4 regions of the Bradyrhizobium sp. LeoA1Lang genome follow, and region 4 is predicted to be linked to each of the others. Evidence: predicted binding sites of a transcription regulator. Region 4 holds the regulator's gene; each other region holds the start of a gene.

Region 1 (4,116 bases), on a different contig from region 4:
AGGATCATCCCGATCGCCACCGGCGTCGTCAGCAACAACAGGCCGCAATCGATCGACCAGGCAAACCAGGCGCTGCGCCGGTTCTGGCCGAACAATTGCCAGGAATGCAGCAGCAAGAGCGCCCACAACGGCCGTGCCAACACCAGCGGCCCGAACTCGAGGCCGGGCGAAGAAAAGGCGGCGACCGTCATCGTCAGCAGCACGGCCAGCACCGCCTGCTGCCCGCCGATGATGGCGCGGCCGAGGTGATAGAGGCTCACGAAGGTCGCGATCCCGCAAATCTGCGCCAGGAGATAGACGCCGAAAACGTGATTGCCGGCGGCGCGGAACGCGATGTCGGCGAGCCAGAACGCGAGCGGCGGGCCGAGATCGGTGCCGACCTGATATTCCCGGCCGAAGGCGAGCACGGTCGCGACGTCGCCGGGCGGGCTGCGATAGATCAAGAGCGGCACCAGCAGCCACAGCGCCGCCTGCGCCAGCACCACGATCCAGACCACGAGCCGGGGCCGGGCGCGGATCAGTTCGACGACCAGGGAGGTGAAACGCATGCGCCCAAAATGCCCAGAACCAGCCCTCAATCGACCCGCAAACTTGATAAAGGCCGCACGCGACGGAAGCAACCGGCGTGAGGACAGCTCGATTGCCAACGACGCACTCCGCCGTCATGCACCGCTTCAAGCGGGGCATCCAGTACACGGCGGCTTCTCGGTTCAAGCACTGCCGTCTCTGGAATACTGGATCGCCCGGCCAAGCCGGGCGATGACGGGCTGAGAGCAACTTAGGTTCCGACGCGATCTAGATCGCGGCGGTCGCCTCGGCCTCGATTGTCGGGTCCACCGTCTCGACCGTCGGGTCCACCGTGAAGAGATCGGGCTCGATCGTTTCCGGGAAATGCTTCTGCCGGGCGGCGATCACGGGCGCAAAGAAGCTGCGGTGATGCGCGCTCGGCCCCAAGCGATCCAGCGCCTCCAGATGTTCCGGCACCGCATAGCCCTTGTGCTGCTCGAAGCCATAGCCGGGGCAATCCATCGCCAGCGCGCACATCAGCCGGTCGCGCGTCACCTTGGCGATGATGGAGGCGGCCGCGATCGACATCACGATGCCGTCACCGCCGATTACGGCCTCGCAATCGCAGGTGACGGCGACCTTGTCGCGGCCGTCGACGAAGACATGCTTGGGCTGCTCGGGCAGCGCCTGCACCGCGCGCGCCAGCGCCCAGAGCGAGGCGCGCAGAATATTGTCGCGATCGATTCGCGCGGGCGAGGCGAAGGCGACAGCGAAGGCTGACGTCGCGCAGATCTGCTCGAACAGCTCTTCCCGCCGTTCCGCCGTCAGCCGCTTCGAATCATCGATGCCTTTTGGAATGCGTTTCGGGTCGAGCACCACGGCCGCGGCCACGACGGGACCGGCCAGCGGGCCGCGCCCGGCCTCGTCGCAGCCGGCAATCGGCCACACGCCGCGCTTGATCAGCGCACGCTCGCGCCGAAAGCTCGGCGGCGTCACCGCGATCACGCCCTTCGCCGGTTTGACAGGCTTTTTCTTCTCGGACTTATCCCGAATCATGGGCGCGACTGTGCTGAAGCAGCCGCACCTGCGCAACCGGGAACCCGGCGCTCGTCCCCATTATTCAGCATTCCCCGGTCTTTGCGAGCGCAGCGAAGCAATCCACCTCTCCGCTTGCGGAGGCATGGATTGCTTCGTCGCGGAGCCTGTCATCGGGCCCGCCAGATGCGGGACCCGTTGACTCCTCGCAATGACGGAGAGGGACGCAATGACGCCTCTCAGAACAGGCTCAGTTGCTCGCCGCTTTGCTTCGGCCTGACGAAATGGTCGGTCGTCAGCTTCGAGCGACGCTTGTTCAGGCCGAGCTTCTCGCAGGCGATCTCGAACCTGCGGCCGATCATCCAGGCCATCGGCCCGGTGCCCTTCATCCGCGTCCCCCACTGCGAGTCGTAGTCGCGCCCGCCGCGCATGTCGCGGATCAGGGTGAAGACGTGGCGGTAGCGATCGGGATAATTCGCGAGCAGCCATTCCCGGAACAGGTCGCGCACTTCCAGCGGCAGCCGCAGCAGCACGTAGCTTGCTTCCTTGGCGCCGGCATGCGCTGCGGCATCGAGGATGCGCTCGATCTCCGAATCGTTCAGCGCGGGGATCACGGGCGCGACCATCACGGTGGTGGGGATGCCGGCGTCCGAAAGCCGCTTGATCGTTTCCAGCCGCTTCGGTGGCGTCGAGGCGCGCGGCTCCATGGTGCGCGCCAATTTGGCATCGAGCGTCGTCACCGACAGTGCGACCTTGACCAGGTTGCGCTTTGCCATCCGCTGCAGGATGTCGATGTCACGCGCCACCAGTCCCGATTTGGTGACGATGCCGACCGGATGGCCGGCACGCTCCAGCACTTCGAGGATACCCCGCATGATCTTGTGTTCGCGCTCGATCGGCTGGTACGGATCGGTGTTGGTGCCGATCGCGATCATGCGCGGCTCATAGCCTGGCGTGGCCAGCTCCTTCTCGAGTAGCGCCGGCGCATCGGGTTTTGCCAAAAGCTTCGATTCGAAATCCAGTCCCGGCGACAGGCCCAGATAGGCGTGGGTCGGCCGCGCGAAGCAATAGACGCAGCCATGCTCGCAGCCTCGGTACGGATTGATCGAGCGGTCGAAGCCGATGTCGGGCGAGTCGTTGCGCGCGATGACCTTGCGCGAGGTGTCGAGCGAGACAGTGGTCTTGAACGGCGGCAGGTCTTCCAGGCTCTGCCAGCCGTCGTCGAACGTAACGCGCGCCTCGGCCTCGTAGCGGCCGCTCGCATTGGACTGCGCGCCTCGGCCGCGCCGCCGTTCGCGCTCGATCGCGACCGCGAGTTCGGGAAACGCGGAGGGCGCACCCGCCGGTGTGGAGGGCGCCGTCACCGGCGGGTGCTTGAGGGCATGAGAGGATGCTCGGCTCATGCTCTGAAGCTAGCATGTCGTGAGAACAAATCAAGAACACATTCGCGAAATTCCACAATGGCGCTGCCGCAAAAAACTGCACCCCTACGGCTGTTTTGATTGTGACAAGGTGATAACAATTTTCGAGCTTTCCACCCATTTCGAGCCAACGAAGCCGCTGTTGATGCTGAGCGTGATCATTCCAACCGAGGGCGACGAGCGGACCGCGGTGGCGACCCTTGCGGCGCTGGTTCCGGGTGCCGCGTCCGGAATCGTGAAAGAGGTGCTGCTGGTCGATCGCGCCAAGAACGGCGCCAAGTCCGACGTGATCGAACGCGTCGCCGATGTCGCCGGTTGCCGCTTCATGGCGTTCGACGGCACCCGCGCCGCAGCGCTGGCGGCCGGAGCCCGTCAGGCGCGCTCGCCCTGGCTGATGTTCCTGCATGCCGGCGCCGTGCTCGACAGCGGCTGGATCGAGGAGACCACCCAGTTCATCCAGGGGGTCGCGATGAGCGGCCGGCCGCGCGCCGGCATCTTCCGCTACGCCCGCTCGCCCTACGCCGACACCCGCCTGCGCGACAGCTTCAAGTTCGTCGCCCGCATGCTGACCGGCCCGACCGCCGAACAGGGCCTCCTGATTGCACGCGATCACTATGAGCAGCTCGGCGGCTACCGCCCGGATGCCCGCCGCTCCGAGGCGCGGCTATTGCGGCAGCTTGGCCGCTCCTCCCGCACCATGCTGCGCAGCCGGATCATCGTCGCGTAGGACGTTACGTTTCCCTCGTCATTCCGGGATGCGCCGAAGGCGCAGGCCCGGAATCCATCGGGCCGCACACCGTGCAGATGAATGGATTCTCTGATGTGCAATTGCACATCATAGCTCGCGCTTCGCGCGCCCCGGAATGACAGCGCCTTGATACTTGCCAAAGTCAAATAATTATTTGACAATAGCAACTATCGAGGTGCCCCCTATGTCAGAGCCGGATTCCGAAACCCAGGTCGCCGCGGTGCGGGCGTTCAACCGCTTCTACACCCGCAAGCTCGGCGTCCTCGACCAGCATCTGTTGAAAAGCCCGTTCTCGCTCAGCGAGGCGCGGGTGCTCTATGAGCTGGCCCATCGCGAGGAAATATCGGCGAAGGAGATCGGGACCGAGCTCGGGCTCGATCCCGGCTATCTCAGCCGCATCCTCCA
Region 2 (4,116 bases), on a different contig from region 4:
CCTGATACATGTGAGCACGTCCTGCAGCGGGCGGCGCGCGGGATGGTGATAGAGCACTTCGTTGGTCGCGAGCAGCGGCACATCGGCTTTGGTCGCAAGATGATGTAATCGTGCCAGGCGTCGCTTGTCGTCGCCGCGATAGAGCAGGCTTGCGGCGAGCCAGACGCCATCAGCGCGGCTTGCTTTCAGGCGTTCGAGCAGATCGAGCGACTTTGTCGTCTCGAAACGATGCGGCAATGACAGCACCAGGAGCTGGCCTTCGGCGAAGTCCAGCAGATCGTTCAGCTTCAGATGGCATTCGCCTTTTTCGATCCGCTTGATGTCATCGCCCCGTTTGCCGCGAGTGAGGAGCTGGCACAGCCGGCCGTAAGCCGCGCGGTCGCGCGGATAGACCAGAATATCAGGCGTGCCGTCCATGAAGACGATGCGCGAACCGATCAGGAGCTTGGGCGGGTGCGTTACTTTTGAATTCTCGAGCTCCTTGTAGGCGCGCACCACGCCGGCGAGCGTGTTGTGATCGGCAAGCCCGATCACGGGAATGCGGAGAATGCTCGCCTGATGCACATAGGCGCGCGGATCCGATCCGCCGCGCAGGAAGGAGAAATTGCTTGATATGCCGATCTCGGCATAGTCGAGCGCCGGTTCCATCATGCGAACAGCCCATGCACGAACCAGTTGGCGGGAACGGGCTTGCCGTCTTCGTCGATCAGTTCGCTGTCGTAAAGGCCATCGCGAAAGATCCAGAAGCGCAGGCCCTGTTCATCCTCGACGCGGAAATAGTCGCGCGTCAGCACTTTTCCGTCCCGCTGCCACCATTCCATGGCGATGCGCTCAGGACCCTCGACCCGCACCACCTGATGCGTGGCGCGACGCCAGGTGAAGCGATGCGGCGGTCCATCCGGCACGGTGGCGAACGGCACCTTGATCGGCTCCGGCTTTTCGAACAGGCGCAGCGGACGCAGTGGCGGCTCGCCCTCGGCGCGCGCTGGCCAGGCGGCTTGCGAGGCCGCGGCCAGATGATGCTGTGCGGGCGCGGCAAGCGCCGCGCGCTCGGGGATATGGGTATCCTCCGGCAGGTGCACGACCACGCGCTTGCCCCCGATGCGGGCGGCGATGCGGTCGATCAGCGCGGCAAGCTCGTCATTGTCATGGACATGGGCGTCGAGATCGCGCTGCTGCTGCACCACGATCTCGGTACGACCAGCGGACAGGCGGATCAGGTCGAAGCCGAAGCCGGGATCGAGGGGATCGTTGAGTGCGTCGAGCCGTTCGCGGAACAGGCGGTCGATCACTTCGGGTTTGGTCACAGCACGCCCGGTCTCGACGGCAAGCGTGCGCACCGCGCCGTCGGTGCGGAAGAAGCCTGCTTCCAGCTTCCGCGCGCCCTTGCCCTGCTTGTCCATCGCCTGGACCAGCATCCTGGCGAGGTTCTGCAGCGTCATCGCGATCATGGGCTCGGTTGTGATCGGCTCGGGAAAACGCTTCTCGACGATGTAGTCAGGCAATGGCTTGCGCGGGCTGATCGGCGCATCGCCCTGCCCCAGCGCATGCTCGAGCCGCGTGGTGAAGGCAGCGCCGAAACGCGCCGCGATCTCATGGCGCGCGCGGGCGGCGACGTCGCCGATTGTCTTCAAGCCGGCGCGGCGCAGACCTTTCGTGATCGCATCATCGGCCCCCAATGCCGAGATCGGCAACGGGGCGACCGCCTCGGCTTCCGCACCATCCTCGATGATCCGGCCTGACGAATGCCGCGTCAGCGTACGGGCGCAGACCGAGGTAGCCGCGATCGCGCCGCTGACGGCAAAGCCGCGCCGACTGAGGGCGCCGCAGACGATCTGCAGCATCGCACGCTCGCCGCCGAACAGATGGGCGCAGCCGGTGATATCGAGGAAGAGACCTGAGGGCGGATCGAGCGCCACCAGAGGTGTGAAGCGGTCGCACCAGTCGGCGATGTCGTTGAGCGTCCTGGCATCGGCAACCTCGTCGGCATCATAGACCGTCAATTCCGGGCAGATCGCGCGGGCATTGGCCAATGGCAGGCCAGCCGACAGGCCGCTTCGCGCGGCGATGTCGTCGAGGGAGTGGATCACCAGCGCGTTGTGCTCCTTGATGACGACAACGCTCGGCACTTCGACCTCTCCCGCTTGCGGGAGAGGGAGTTCAGACAGCTTGCGCGTTTCAACTGGCGAGGCGGTGCGGGCCAGTTGCCGCTTGATCCGATCGATGGGCAGGCGCGGCAGCCACAGGCTGAGGATACGCCGACGGTTCGCTGAAAAGGCACTCATCACATTTCCATTCCATGATCCATCGCCCGACCGGGCCATGACGGTTGCGAACGAGCTGCGCATCGAACAGAGGCGCGCCCCACGCGCTCCAACTGGCGCCCGGCGGCGAATGCGCCGCGCGCACGATCCATCGGGTTTCCGCGGTGGACGGAAGCGGCGTTGCCGCCAGGCGCAGCAGCAGCGCGGGGACGCCTGATGATTGCGAGGCGAGCGTCAGCTTGCGGCTGGCGACCAGATCGAGCTGCCGCGCATCGCCCCAGACTTCCATGATGACGGCACCAAGCGCGTCGCAGGCGAGCGCATCGGCCGTGGTGCGCAACGCATTGTCGATGTCGGCGGCGCGCACGGTGACGAGGAGGCGCGGATCGAGGCCGAGCTCGGACAAGCCGTTCATCGACAGTGCGCCGGATTCGATTTCGGAAAAATCCTGCCGCACCCAGACCAGCGGCTTTCGGGCGGCAAGACGGCCGGCGAGGCCTGCGATGAAACCGGTGGCGGAAGCGCCCTGGTGGCCCTCGGCAAACACTTCGTGCACCGCGGCTCTCGCAAGCCCGCCCTTGAGCATCGCATCGGCGCCGGCATGGCCCAGCGCGATCCGCTGCAGCGCATGCGCTTCATTGGATGTCTCAATGCGTTCAATGCGCCCGCGCAAGGACGCAAGCGTGCTCAGGCGTGCGCTCGTCATGCGCCGCTCCTTAAGGAAGATATCGGGGCCGCTGCTGGCTTAAGGGAGAAACCAGAAGCTGGCCCAATTGTTCATGGTATGTTCTAATATAAAGCCAACTGCGCGGGAGGAGTCAATCGGATTGGTAACGGGATAAATTCTTGAGTGAAATCAATGGGATTTATGAGGGCCTTCATGGCCCGATCAAGCCCGGGCATCACGGGAGGGAGAGTAAGTGCCATGCACCACATCATCCTCGACAGCGAGACTGATTTCGACGGCTGGCGGAAGGCAGCACGGGCGCTGGTGCTGAACGAGGTGCCGCCTGACAATGTGACCTGGACGGTACACGATAACGAAGTCAAACCGTTCGATGCGCTGGACCGCGAAGCGCCGCTCGAGCCGCCGCACAGCACGTTCAACGTGCCGGCCAAATTCGTCGAGCTGGCGAAAACCGCGATCCTGCATCGCGACGCCGAGCGCTTCGCCCTGCTCTATCGCCTGTTGTGGCGCCTGCACCGCGATCATGACCTGCTCGACGTCGCTGACGATCCCGACGTCGCGCGTATCCATGCGATGGCGAAGGCCGTGCATCACGAGGCACAGCGGATGCGGACGTCGATCCGCTTCCGCGAGATCGGGCGCGAGCACACATCGCATTTCGTCGCCTGGTTCGAGCCGCAGCACCATGTCGTGGAACTGGCCGCGCCCTTCTTCGCGAGCCGCTTTGCCGACATGCCCTGGTCGATCCTCACATCAGATGTCTGCGCGCATTGGGATGGACATGCGGTGTCGATCACGCCAGGCATCAGCGAGGCCGGGATGCCCGCAGGCAATCGGCTGGAGGAAATCTGGCAGCGTCATTACGCTACGATCTTCAACCCGGCACGGCTGGCAGCGAAGCAATCGAGGAACTCACCCGAGGCTTCGACGATTAAGCCCGCAAGCGAAAGTGCCACGCCACCGGAACCCGCCATGATCCGCCACGCCGACCGCCTGAGTGCGCTGCGGGAAGAAGCCGCGGATTGCCGCGCCTGCCATCTCTATAAGCATGCGACCCAGACCGTGTTCGGCGAAGGCCCGCAAAGCGCGCAGGTGATGCTGGTCGGCGAGCAGCCGGGCGACAAGGAAGATCTGGCCGGAAAGCCCTTCGTCGGTCCCGCCGGA
Region 3 (4,116 bases), on a different contig from region 4:
GTAGGCGGAGTTGAAATCGCCGGTGATCTCGGCATGCGAGGTCACCGTGACGCCGGCGACGCCGCACACGGAATCGCTGACATAGCCGGTCGCCGTCTTCTGGATATCCTGCTTGGAGCAGATATCCTTCGCCATCGGCGAGACCGCCGTGCTCATGTCTTTGTCGGTGGTCTCGTCGGTGCAATGCTGCATCGTCATTTCGGGCATGGTCGAGCCCGTACGCACGATCTTCATCTCCCACAGGCCCGCCTTGCGAACAGGGAGATCGACGGCGCCGGCCACGCCCGGCAGCAGCGCAGCCAGGCCTATGGCCGATCCGAGCAGAACGAAATGTCGTGTCATGCGGCGATGCCGGTAACGGGCGGCGATCAATAAAGCGTGCGCAGCGGCCGCTCGGCGGCGCTCCAAGGCACCCAGCGGCAGGAGAAGGAGACGTAGCCACCCTCATAGGGCTGCACCGCGAGGAATTTCACCACCTTGCCGTAGGAAGCGCAGTGATCGACCGCGAGCTGGCGGGCATCGGCCTGCCTTGCCAGCGAATAGGCGATAATGCCGCCGGTATCGTTGCCCTTGAACGGGGGCACCCAGTCGGCCTGGGCCGGTGCAACGGCCAGCATTGCACCTGCGGCAACCATGCCAGCGGCCAGAATCCTTCGCATCGCAGACCTCTCCTTAAATCCTTGGGCGACACCATAAAGTGCGCCGGCGACGGTGAAAAGAATCGTGGGCCGGAGATTTGCGGAGTTCTCCGCCAGTGTTGCCGCGTTGCACTTGACCTTGCCCGGGCTTCGCGGCACCGTCCCGCGCGTTGGATATCCGGCGGATTCTCATGTGCAACTCTGTTCGTTCCTTGACCAAAACTGGCCTCTGCGCCGCATTCGGCCTGCTATTTGGCCTGTTGGCGTCCGCCCAGACCGCGCACGCCGCCAATCCGCTCGAGCTGAACTTCTGGCTGTTCGGGCCGAGCTATGAAGGACGGGTGGCCCCCTGCGAGGCAGCGCTGCCGACCATTGCGTCTCAGTTCCAGGAAAAAGAGGGCCAGTTCTGGAATTCCCCGCTGGTGATCACCGGCTATTCGCGGATCCATGAGACTGCTTTCCGTCCCTGGCAGTCCGACAACATCCCGCGCCGCTATTGCTCGGGCGACGCGATGTTGAGCGACGGCAAGGTGCGCACCGTGCATTTCTCGATCATCGAGGACGGCGGCTTTGCCAGCATCGGCCAGGGCGTCGAATGGTGCGTGGTCGGACTGGACCGCAACTGGGCCTATAATCCCGCCTGCAAGTCGGCCCGGCCCTGATCCTTAGGGCTGGCGTGGCGGCGCTTGTTAATCAAGCAATGCGTCGCACCACACTTTGTTCTTGAAATGTTCCATCTCCCTGCTAGGCTCGCCAGCGGTCGAGTGTGAGGGGTGCTTGATGTTTCGATTGGCCTTGGTTTCCCGGCTGCTGATTTCCGTCCTTGCGTTTTTAACCGTGACCGGCCCGGTCGGTGCCCAGGACCGCCGGCAAAACGCGCCGGGCGAGTTCGATTTCTACGTGCTTGCGCTGTCCTGGTCGCCGTCGTTCTGCGAAGCCGCCTCCGAGCGCGGCGATGGCAGGCGAGCGCAGGTCCAATGCGGCGGACGCCCCTACTCCTTCGTCGTGCATGGCCTCTGGCCGCAATATGAGCGCGGCTTTCCGGAATATTGCCAGCGGCCCGCTCCACGCCTCGCCCGCAACGTCATGACCTCGATGCTCGACCTGATGCCGGCGCCCGGGCTGATCTACAACGAATGGGACAAGCACGGCACCTGCTCCGGCCTCTCGGCACGCACCTATTTCGAGAGCATCCGCAAGGCCCGCGCCGCGGTGAAGATTCCTGAGGAATTCCTGCAACTATCGGAGCCGAAGACGGTCGCACCCGGCGAGATCGAAGAGGCCTTCATCAAGTCCAATCCGGGCCTCAGCAGTTCGGCAATCTCGGTGACCTGCGACAGCAAGCGGCTCAGCGAGGTCAGGATCTGCATGAGCAAGGACATGCAGTTCCGCGCCTGCGAGGAAACCGACCGCCGCGCCTGCCGCCGAGACCAGGTGGTGATGCCGCCGATCCGGGGTGGCTAGGCTTCGTCATTCCAGTCCGAAGGACCAGACCTCAAATATGCAGTTTGTGCATCGGGAATTTCGAGAATCTCCGACGTGAAGCTGCGCATCCAAGTTCGGTGCTTTCAACTTGCCCAACATGAGCTGGGTTACTTTCATCTGCGCGATGTCGTAACCGTCAGGCATGAACTACCGTCACGCCTTTCACGCCGGCGGCTTTGCCGACGTCATCAAGCACATCGTGCTGGTGCGAATCCTGCTCTATCTGCAGGAAAAGCCGGCGGCGCTCCGCGTCATCGACACCCATGCCGGCGCCGGCCTCTATGATCTCACCTCCGACGAGGCGCGGCGCGGCGGCGAATGGCTGACCGGAATCGCGCGGGTGATGCAGGCGCGATTCTCGAACGAAGCGCTGCCGCTGGTACTGCCTTATCTCGACATTGTGAGAGCTTTCAGCCCGCCGGGCGAACTGAAGGCCTATCCGGGCTCGCCCCTGATCGCGCGGGCGCTGCTCAGGCCGCAGGATCGCCTCACCGCCTGTGAACTCGCGCCTGAGGCGCGCAAACGCCTGATCGACGCGCTGCGCCGCGACGCCCAGGCGCGGGTGGTCGACCTCGATGGCTGGACCGCGCTGCCGGCCTTCGTCCCGCCGAAAGAAAGGCGCGGCGTGGTCCTGATCGATCCGCCTTTTGAGGCCAAGGACGAGTTCGAGCGGCTGGCGCAAGGCTTTTCCGAGGCGTTCGCCAAATGGCCGACCGGCAGCTATCTGCTGTGGTATCCGGTCAAAAGCCGTCGCGTGACCGACGATCTTGCGCGGCATGTCGCGTCCGAGACAGGCAAGAGCACACCGGCCGGCAAATGCCTGCGACTCGAATTCAGCGTCGCGCCCCGCGAAGCCGATAGCGGCCTGGTCTCGACCGGGCTTTTGATCGTCAATCCGCCCTGGACGCTTGCCGGCGAACTCAGAATCATACTGCCCGAGCTCGAAAAGCCCTTGGGCCAAGGCGGCGCCGGCCGATTCAGGCTGGAGACGCCCAAACCTTAACCAAAGCCGTTGCTGAAAACTCCCACTCGACCATAGGCAACTTGCCCGGAACCGTATTATGCTTGTCACGTTAGGACTGGCTTTACGTTCCGCTTCCGCGAATGGTTGCGGCGGAGTGACAAGGCCGAAGAAAAATCCAGGCGGGTCGGTGGCGTGACACGGGTCCGCTGAGGTGGCCAAGCTTCCGGCAGCGAATGTCCGGTCACCCGCTACGTGAGTTACGCGTAGCGGCGGTGCAATGCGGGGGAGGAGTTTCCCGATGGCCATGACTGGGACAGTCAAATTCTTCAATGGAGAGCGCGGCTACGGCTTCATCAAGCCTGACGACGGCGGCCGCGATGTGTTCGTTCACATCACCGCTGTCGAGCGCGCAGGACTAAAGGATTTGACCGAAGGACAGCGTATTACGTTCGACGTCGAACCAGACAAGAAGGGCAAAGGCCCCAAGGCGGTCAATCTGGTGATTTCATCGTGAGCTTTCGCGCTCACGCTGAAGCGGACTGAAGTCTCGGGTAAGGATTTGCCGGGCGGCGTCCCGCTCGCATAGGCATGCGCGTGATCTTGCGCGTCGGCTCGGCATAAAAAAATTCCGGCCGCCTGCGACGGCCGGAAGGTTGTTGTCGATCGTTTTCTTATTCTTCGAAGTGATTGGCTAGAGCATGATCCGGAAAAGTGGGCACCGGTTTTCCGAAAAAGATCATGCTCAAACAAAGAGCTAAAGCGGGATGACGATTCGAAGAAAAGTCATCACGCTTTAGAAGTGATAGTTCACGCCGGCACGGATGACGCCGAAATGGTAGCCGTTCGATGCGCCGGTGATGATGAAGTTGCTGCTGGCGAGATCGACATAGAGATATTCGAGCTTGGCGCTCCAGTTCGGCGCAAAGGCCATTTCGGCGCCAAGGCCGGCGGTCCAGCCGACATTGGTCTGGGACTCCGACAGGCCGAAGGTCTCGGCTCGCAATTCGCCGAAGGCAAGGCCGGCGGTCG
Region 4 (4,116 bases):
CGTTTGCGGCGACGCTCGGGTTGGTGGCGCTGGTGCAGATCGGCATGCCGCATCTGTTTGCCGCGCCAGACCATTCCACGACCGCGCGGATCGCGCTGTGGGGCGGGCGTGAGGTCGCGATGCTGCTGCTGGCGTCGTTGGTGGCGGGGCTGGCGACCACGCCCTATGCCGCTTTTCATTTCCACCGGGTGGCGCCCTTTGGCGTGCTCGCCAACCTCGCGGCGATGCCGGTGGTGTCGGCGTTGGTGATGCCGGCCGGCCTGCTTGGCCTGCTGGCGATGCCGTTCGGTTTCGACGGTGTGTTCTGGGCGATCATGGGCACTGGAATCGATTGGATGATCGTGGTCGCGCAGGGAGTCGCCGCGCTGCCGGGCGCGGTCGGCCACGTCAGTGCGTTCGGGATCGGCCCGCTGATCGCCGCGAGCCTGGGCGTCATCCTGCTCGGGCTGTTGCGCACGCCGCTGCGCTTCGTCGGCGCGGCCGTGCTTCTCATTGCGGTGGTCTGGGCGGTGGGGGCGCCGCAACCGGACATCCTGATTTCCGGCGACGGCCGCAATGTCGCCGTCCGCGGCGGTGACGGGCGGCTGCACCTGATGCGGACTGCGAAGGATGCGTTTCTCGCCAAGGAGTGGCTGGCCGCGGATGCCGATGCCCGCACCGCGGGCGATTCGTCGCTGACCGAGGGCGTGTCCTGCGATGAGAGCGGCTGCGTGACCTCTGCGGCCGGTGGCGCGTTCATCGCGCTCACCCAGCGATCCGAGGCGCTCGCGGACGATTGCGAGCGGGCGGTGCTGATCGTGACCGCACGGCCGGTGCCGCCAGGCTGCGCGGCGGCGGTCATCGATGCCGAGCGGCTGCGGCGGCAGGGCGGGCTGGCGCTAAGGCGGAACCGGAACGGCTTCGTCATCGACGCGGTCAGGCCCGCCGGCCTCGACCGGCCGTGGTCGCCTGCGATGTCAGGCGAAGGCGAGGTCGAGACCACGATCCGGATCCAGGGGGCACCCGTGCCGCGCGCCATCGATGCGACCCCGTCCGAATCCGACCTGCAGTCGGAAGACTGAGCGCCCCGTTCAATCTCCGCCGGCGTTGGCCGCTAGCTCGAAGGCGCCGAGCCGAAACTCATCCGGGCCGCCCGAATGCGACGGCATTTGCACAAGCGTGAAGGTCGCATCCGGAAATCGCTCCCAGATCGCGAGATCTTCCGCTGCGACGGTGAGCCAGCCGAACCTGAACATGTATCGGCCGGGCTCAGCCACTCGTCCGGCTCTTTGCCACGTGATCTTGGTGACCACCGATCACGCCCCCTTGGCGAATAAAGCGTCCGTTCAACACAAAATCACATGCGCCCCCGGATGACCTCCGGGGCCGCTCAAAACACTTTGCTTTTCACTCGCGGCAACGCTCCGCCGGCCGAGACCGGCGGCGCACGCTGCCGGAAGCTGTCAGCCGATGAACAGCGGGTTCGGCGCGGGGCGCTGCTCGACCGCCTTCGGTGCCGGCTCTGCAACATGATGCGTCACTGGCAATTGCAGCACGGTCGCCCGCTGCCCTTCGCAGAGCTGGGTCACCAGCACATGGCTGCCATCGGGGAATTCGATCGCGTCGTGATGACGATCCCGAATATGCGGATCGATCTGGTTGAACTTGCCGACACGGAAGCCGGTCGTCTTGGTCCAGATCCAGCGATTGTCGTAACGGACGTTATCGGCGAACGCGAGTTCGGTCCCGGGAAGCATGCAGACTGCGACCGTCGGATCGCTTTCCGAAGCGAAGCCGCGGGTCGAGGTGCCGCGGAAGGTGGTGGTGATAAGCGTCTCTCCAACCTGGGCGGGACGCGTCGCCACGGCGTGCAGGCTATAGTCACACATCGGATTGCTCCTCATTCGAGATAGCCGACCCGGGCCTGGGAGAGGCGCAGGCCTCTATCAGAGTGGACGATAACTAATAAGCCTCTGCTCCGTTCTTGGCATTTGTACGGCCCGCGCCCTCTCACCGTTCACAAACACGATAGCGAGGCGCCGCCGCACATCTCCTTGCACCGAGAGTGCCCCGGCGAACTTACCGGGGGCCTTATTCTAATCATTCTAAGCAGCTCTTGTCAGTGTCCTTGAGGGCAGAGCACCCACCAAAGTACCGGACGAGCTGCTGCGTCGCCGGCCGCTCAGTACTTGCGATAAAGCCCGATCAGCTTGCCCTGGATCCGCACCCGGTTCGGCGGCAGGATGCGGACTTCGTAAGCCGCATTGGCAGGCTCAAGCGCGATTGACGCGCCGCGGCGACGGAAGCGCTTCAGCGTCGCTTCCTCCTCATCGATCAGCGCCACCACTATGTCGCCGGTGTTGGCGGTGTCGTTGCGCTGGATCAGCGCCATGTCGCCGTCGAGGATGCCGGCCTCCACCATGGAATCGCCGCGCACCTCGAGCGCATAATGCTCGCCGGAGCCGAGCATGTCGGGCGGCACGCTGATGGTGTGGCTGCGGGTCTGCAGCGCCTCGATCGGCGTACCCGCCGCGATCCGGCCCATCACGGGAACAGCAACGGGACGGTTGCCATCGTCCTCGGCCACGGCCGCGCTGGTCGTGCGCTTGCCGAGCGTGCCCTCAATGACGCTCGGCGTGAAGCCGCGGCGGCCGTTGCCGGCGGCCGAGAGCTCAGGCAGTTTGATCACCTCGATCGCGCGGGCGCGGTTCGGCAGGCGGCGGATGAAGCCCCGTTCCTCTAGCGCCGTGATCAGGCGGTGGATGCCGGACTTCGAGCGCAGGTCGAGTGCGTCCTTCATCTCGTCGAAGGAAGGAGGCACGCCGGCCTCTTTCAGCCGTTCGTTGATGAAACGCAGAAGTTCATACTGTTTGCGCGTAAGCATCGCGAGCATTCCCCCGGTTGGTAGCGTCGTTCGATCCGAGACTTGTGAAGAGCTGATCTCGGGAGTCACGCACTCCCATTCGTAGACAGCGAGTTTCGAAACAAATCATGAACGGACACTATATGTTCGATATGTGTTCCGCAACCACTTAATTTCTGGTGAACGCGATCAGAGATGCTGCTCCAGTAGGTGCTGGTCGCGGCGTCATTCAGGCAATCGGAGAATGTCGCAAGACGCGCCTTTTGCGGCAGCCGGCGCGAATGGCGGACGGATCACAAGTGCCTGCGCCGCAGTGAGATTCCCAAGCAGCGAACTGTCCTGCTTGGTGACTGGCGTTGCGATCAGCGTGCCGTCGTCGCGCTCTTCGAGAAGCGCGCGGAGATAATCTTCGCGCTGATCATTGGGAGCGAGATCGCGGCCGAGCAGGGCGCTTTCCATGACGTGATGAATCGCCGAGCGGCCGAGGAGGGCACGAATCAACGGCACCAGGAACAGGTAGGCGCAGACATAGGACGACACCGGATTGCCGGGCAGGCCGATCACCCGCATCGCACCGAGTCGGCCATGCATCATCGGCTTGCCGGGCCGCATCGCTATCTTCCAGAACGCCATGGTGACGCCCTCGGCCTCGAGCGACGGCTTTACGAGGTCGTGGTCGCCGACCGAGGCGCCGCCGGTGGTGATGAGGATGTCGGCGCCCGCGGCATGCGCGCGGCGGATGCCCTCGGTGGTGGCGGCAACCGTGTCGGCGGCGACCCCCAGATCGATCGCTTCAGCGCCTTCCGCGCGCGCCAGCGCCCGCAGCGCATAGCCGTTGGAATAGACGATCTGGCCCGGGCCCGGAGAGGTGCCCGGCATCACCAGTTCGTCGCCGGTCGCGAGCACGGCCACCTTCGGCCGGCGCCGCACGGGAAGTTCCGGATAGTTCATCGACGCCGCCGCCAGCGACAGCGCGCGGTCGGTCAGCCGGCTTCCGCGCCTGAGCAGCACGTCGCCTTCACGGAAATCGACGCCGGCGGGACGGATATGCCGCCCGGCGATGGCAGCTTCGGTGATGGTGATGTGATCGCCATCGACCCGGGTGTCTTCCTGGATCACGACGGCATCGGCGCCGGCGGGAATGACGCCGCCGGTGAAGATCCGTGCCGCTTCCCGCGGACCAAGTTCCCGATCGAACGGCCGGCCCGCGGCGACTTCGCCGATCACCTTCAGCCGCGCGCTGAGATCGGCGGCATCGGCGGATCGCACCGCAT

What was found. Region 4 encodes LexA, which represses DNA repair genes until DNA is damaged. Its sites were predicted from a motif close to TGTTCNNNNTGTGTTCNG; they were not measured.
Region 1: the regulator LexA is predicted to act here: its motif matches at 2,967-2,984, upstream of ACZYOF_RS17250 (PA0069 family radical SAM protein).
Region 2: the regulator LexA is predicted to act here: its motif matches at 3,039-3,056, upstream of ACZYOF_RS36995 (ImuA family protein).
Region 3: the regulator LexA is predicted to act here: its motif matches at 1,357-1,374, upstream of ACZYOF_RS30665 (ribonuclease T2 family protein).

Annotation. Positions count from the first base shown of each region.
Region 1 is NZ_JBVAPG010000045.1:24,557-28,672, forward strand. It holds gene ACZYOF_RS17240 (glycosyltransferase family 39 protein) at 1-548, opposite strand, end outside; gene ACZYOF_RS17245 (ribonuclease HII) at 796-1,563, opposite strand; gene ACZYOF_RS17250 (PA0069 family radical SAM protein) at 1,782-2,945, opposite strand; gene ACZYOF_RS17255 (glycosyltransferase) at 3,109-3,690, shown strand; gene ACZYOF_RS17260 (bifunctional helix-turn-helix transcriptional regulator/GNAT family N-acetyltransferase) at 3,896-4,116, shown strand, end outside.
Region 2 is NZ_JBVAPG010000186.1:6,828-10,943, forward strand. It holds gene ACZYOF_RS36985 (error-prone DNA polymerase) at 1-651, opposite strand, end outside; gene ACZYOF_RS36990 (Y-family DNA polymerase) at 648-2,285, opposite strand; gene ACZYOF_RS36995 (ImuA family protein) at 2,179-2,970, opposite strand; gene ACZYOF_RS37000 (UdgX family uracil-DNA binding protein) at 3,190-4,116, shown strand, end outside.
Region 3 is NZ_JBVAPG010000117.1:21,821-25,936, reverse strand. It holds gene ACZYOF_RS30680 (DUF3617 domain-containing protein) at 1-342, opposite strand, end outside; gene ACZYOF_RS30675 (hypothetical protein) at 369-659, opposite strand; gene ACZYOF_RS30670 (hypothetical protein) at 830-1,300, shown strand; gene ACZYOF_RS30665 (ribonuclease T2 family protein) at 1,419-2,102, shown strand; gene ACZYOF_RS30660 (23S rRNA (adenine(2030)-N(6))-methyltransferase RlmJ) at 2,266-3,126, shown strand; gene ACZYOF_RS30655 (cold-shock protein) at 3,386-3,601, shown strand; gene ACZYOF_RS30650 (outer membrane protein) at 3,881-4,116, opposite strand, start outside.
Region 4 is NZ_JBVAPG010000033.1:1,094-5,209, reverse strand. It holds gene ACZYOF_RS13965 (ComEC/Rec2 family competence protein) at 1-1,061, shown strand, start outside; gene ACZYOF_RS13960 (hypothetical protein) at 1,071-1,256, opposite strand; gene ACZYOF_RS13955 (hypothetical protein) at 1,443-1,868, opposite strand; gene lexA (transcriptional repressor LexA) at 2,162-2,863, opposite strand; gene ACZYOF_RS13945 (molybdopterin molybdotransferase MoeA) at 3,068-4,116, opposite strand, start outside.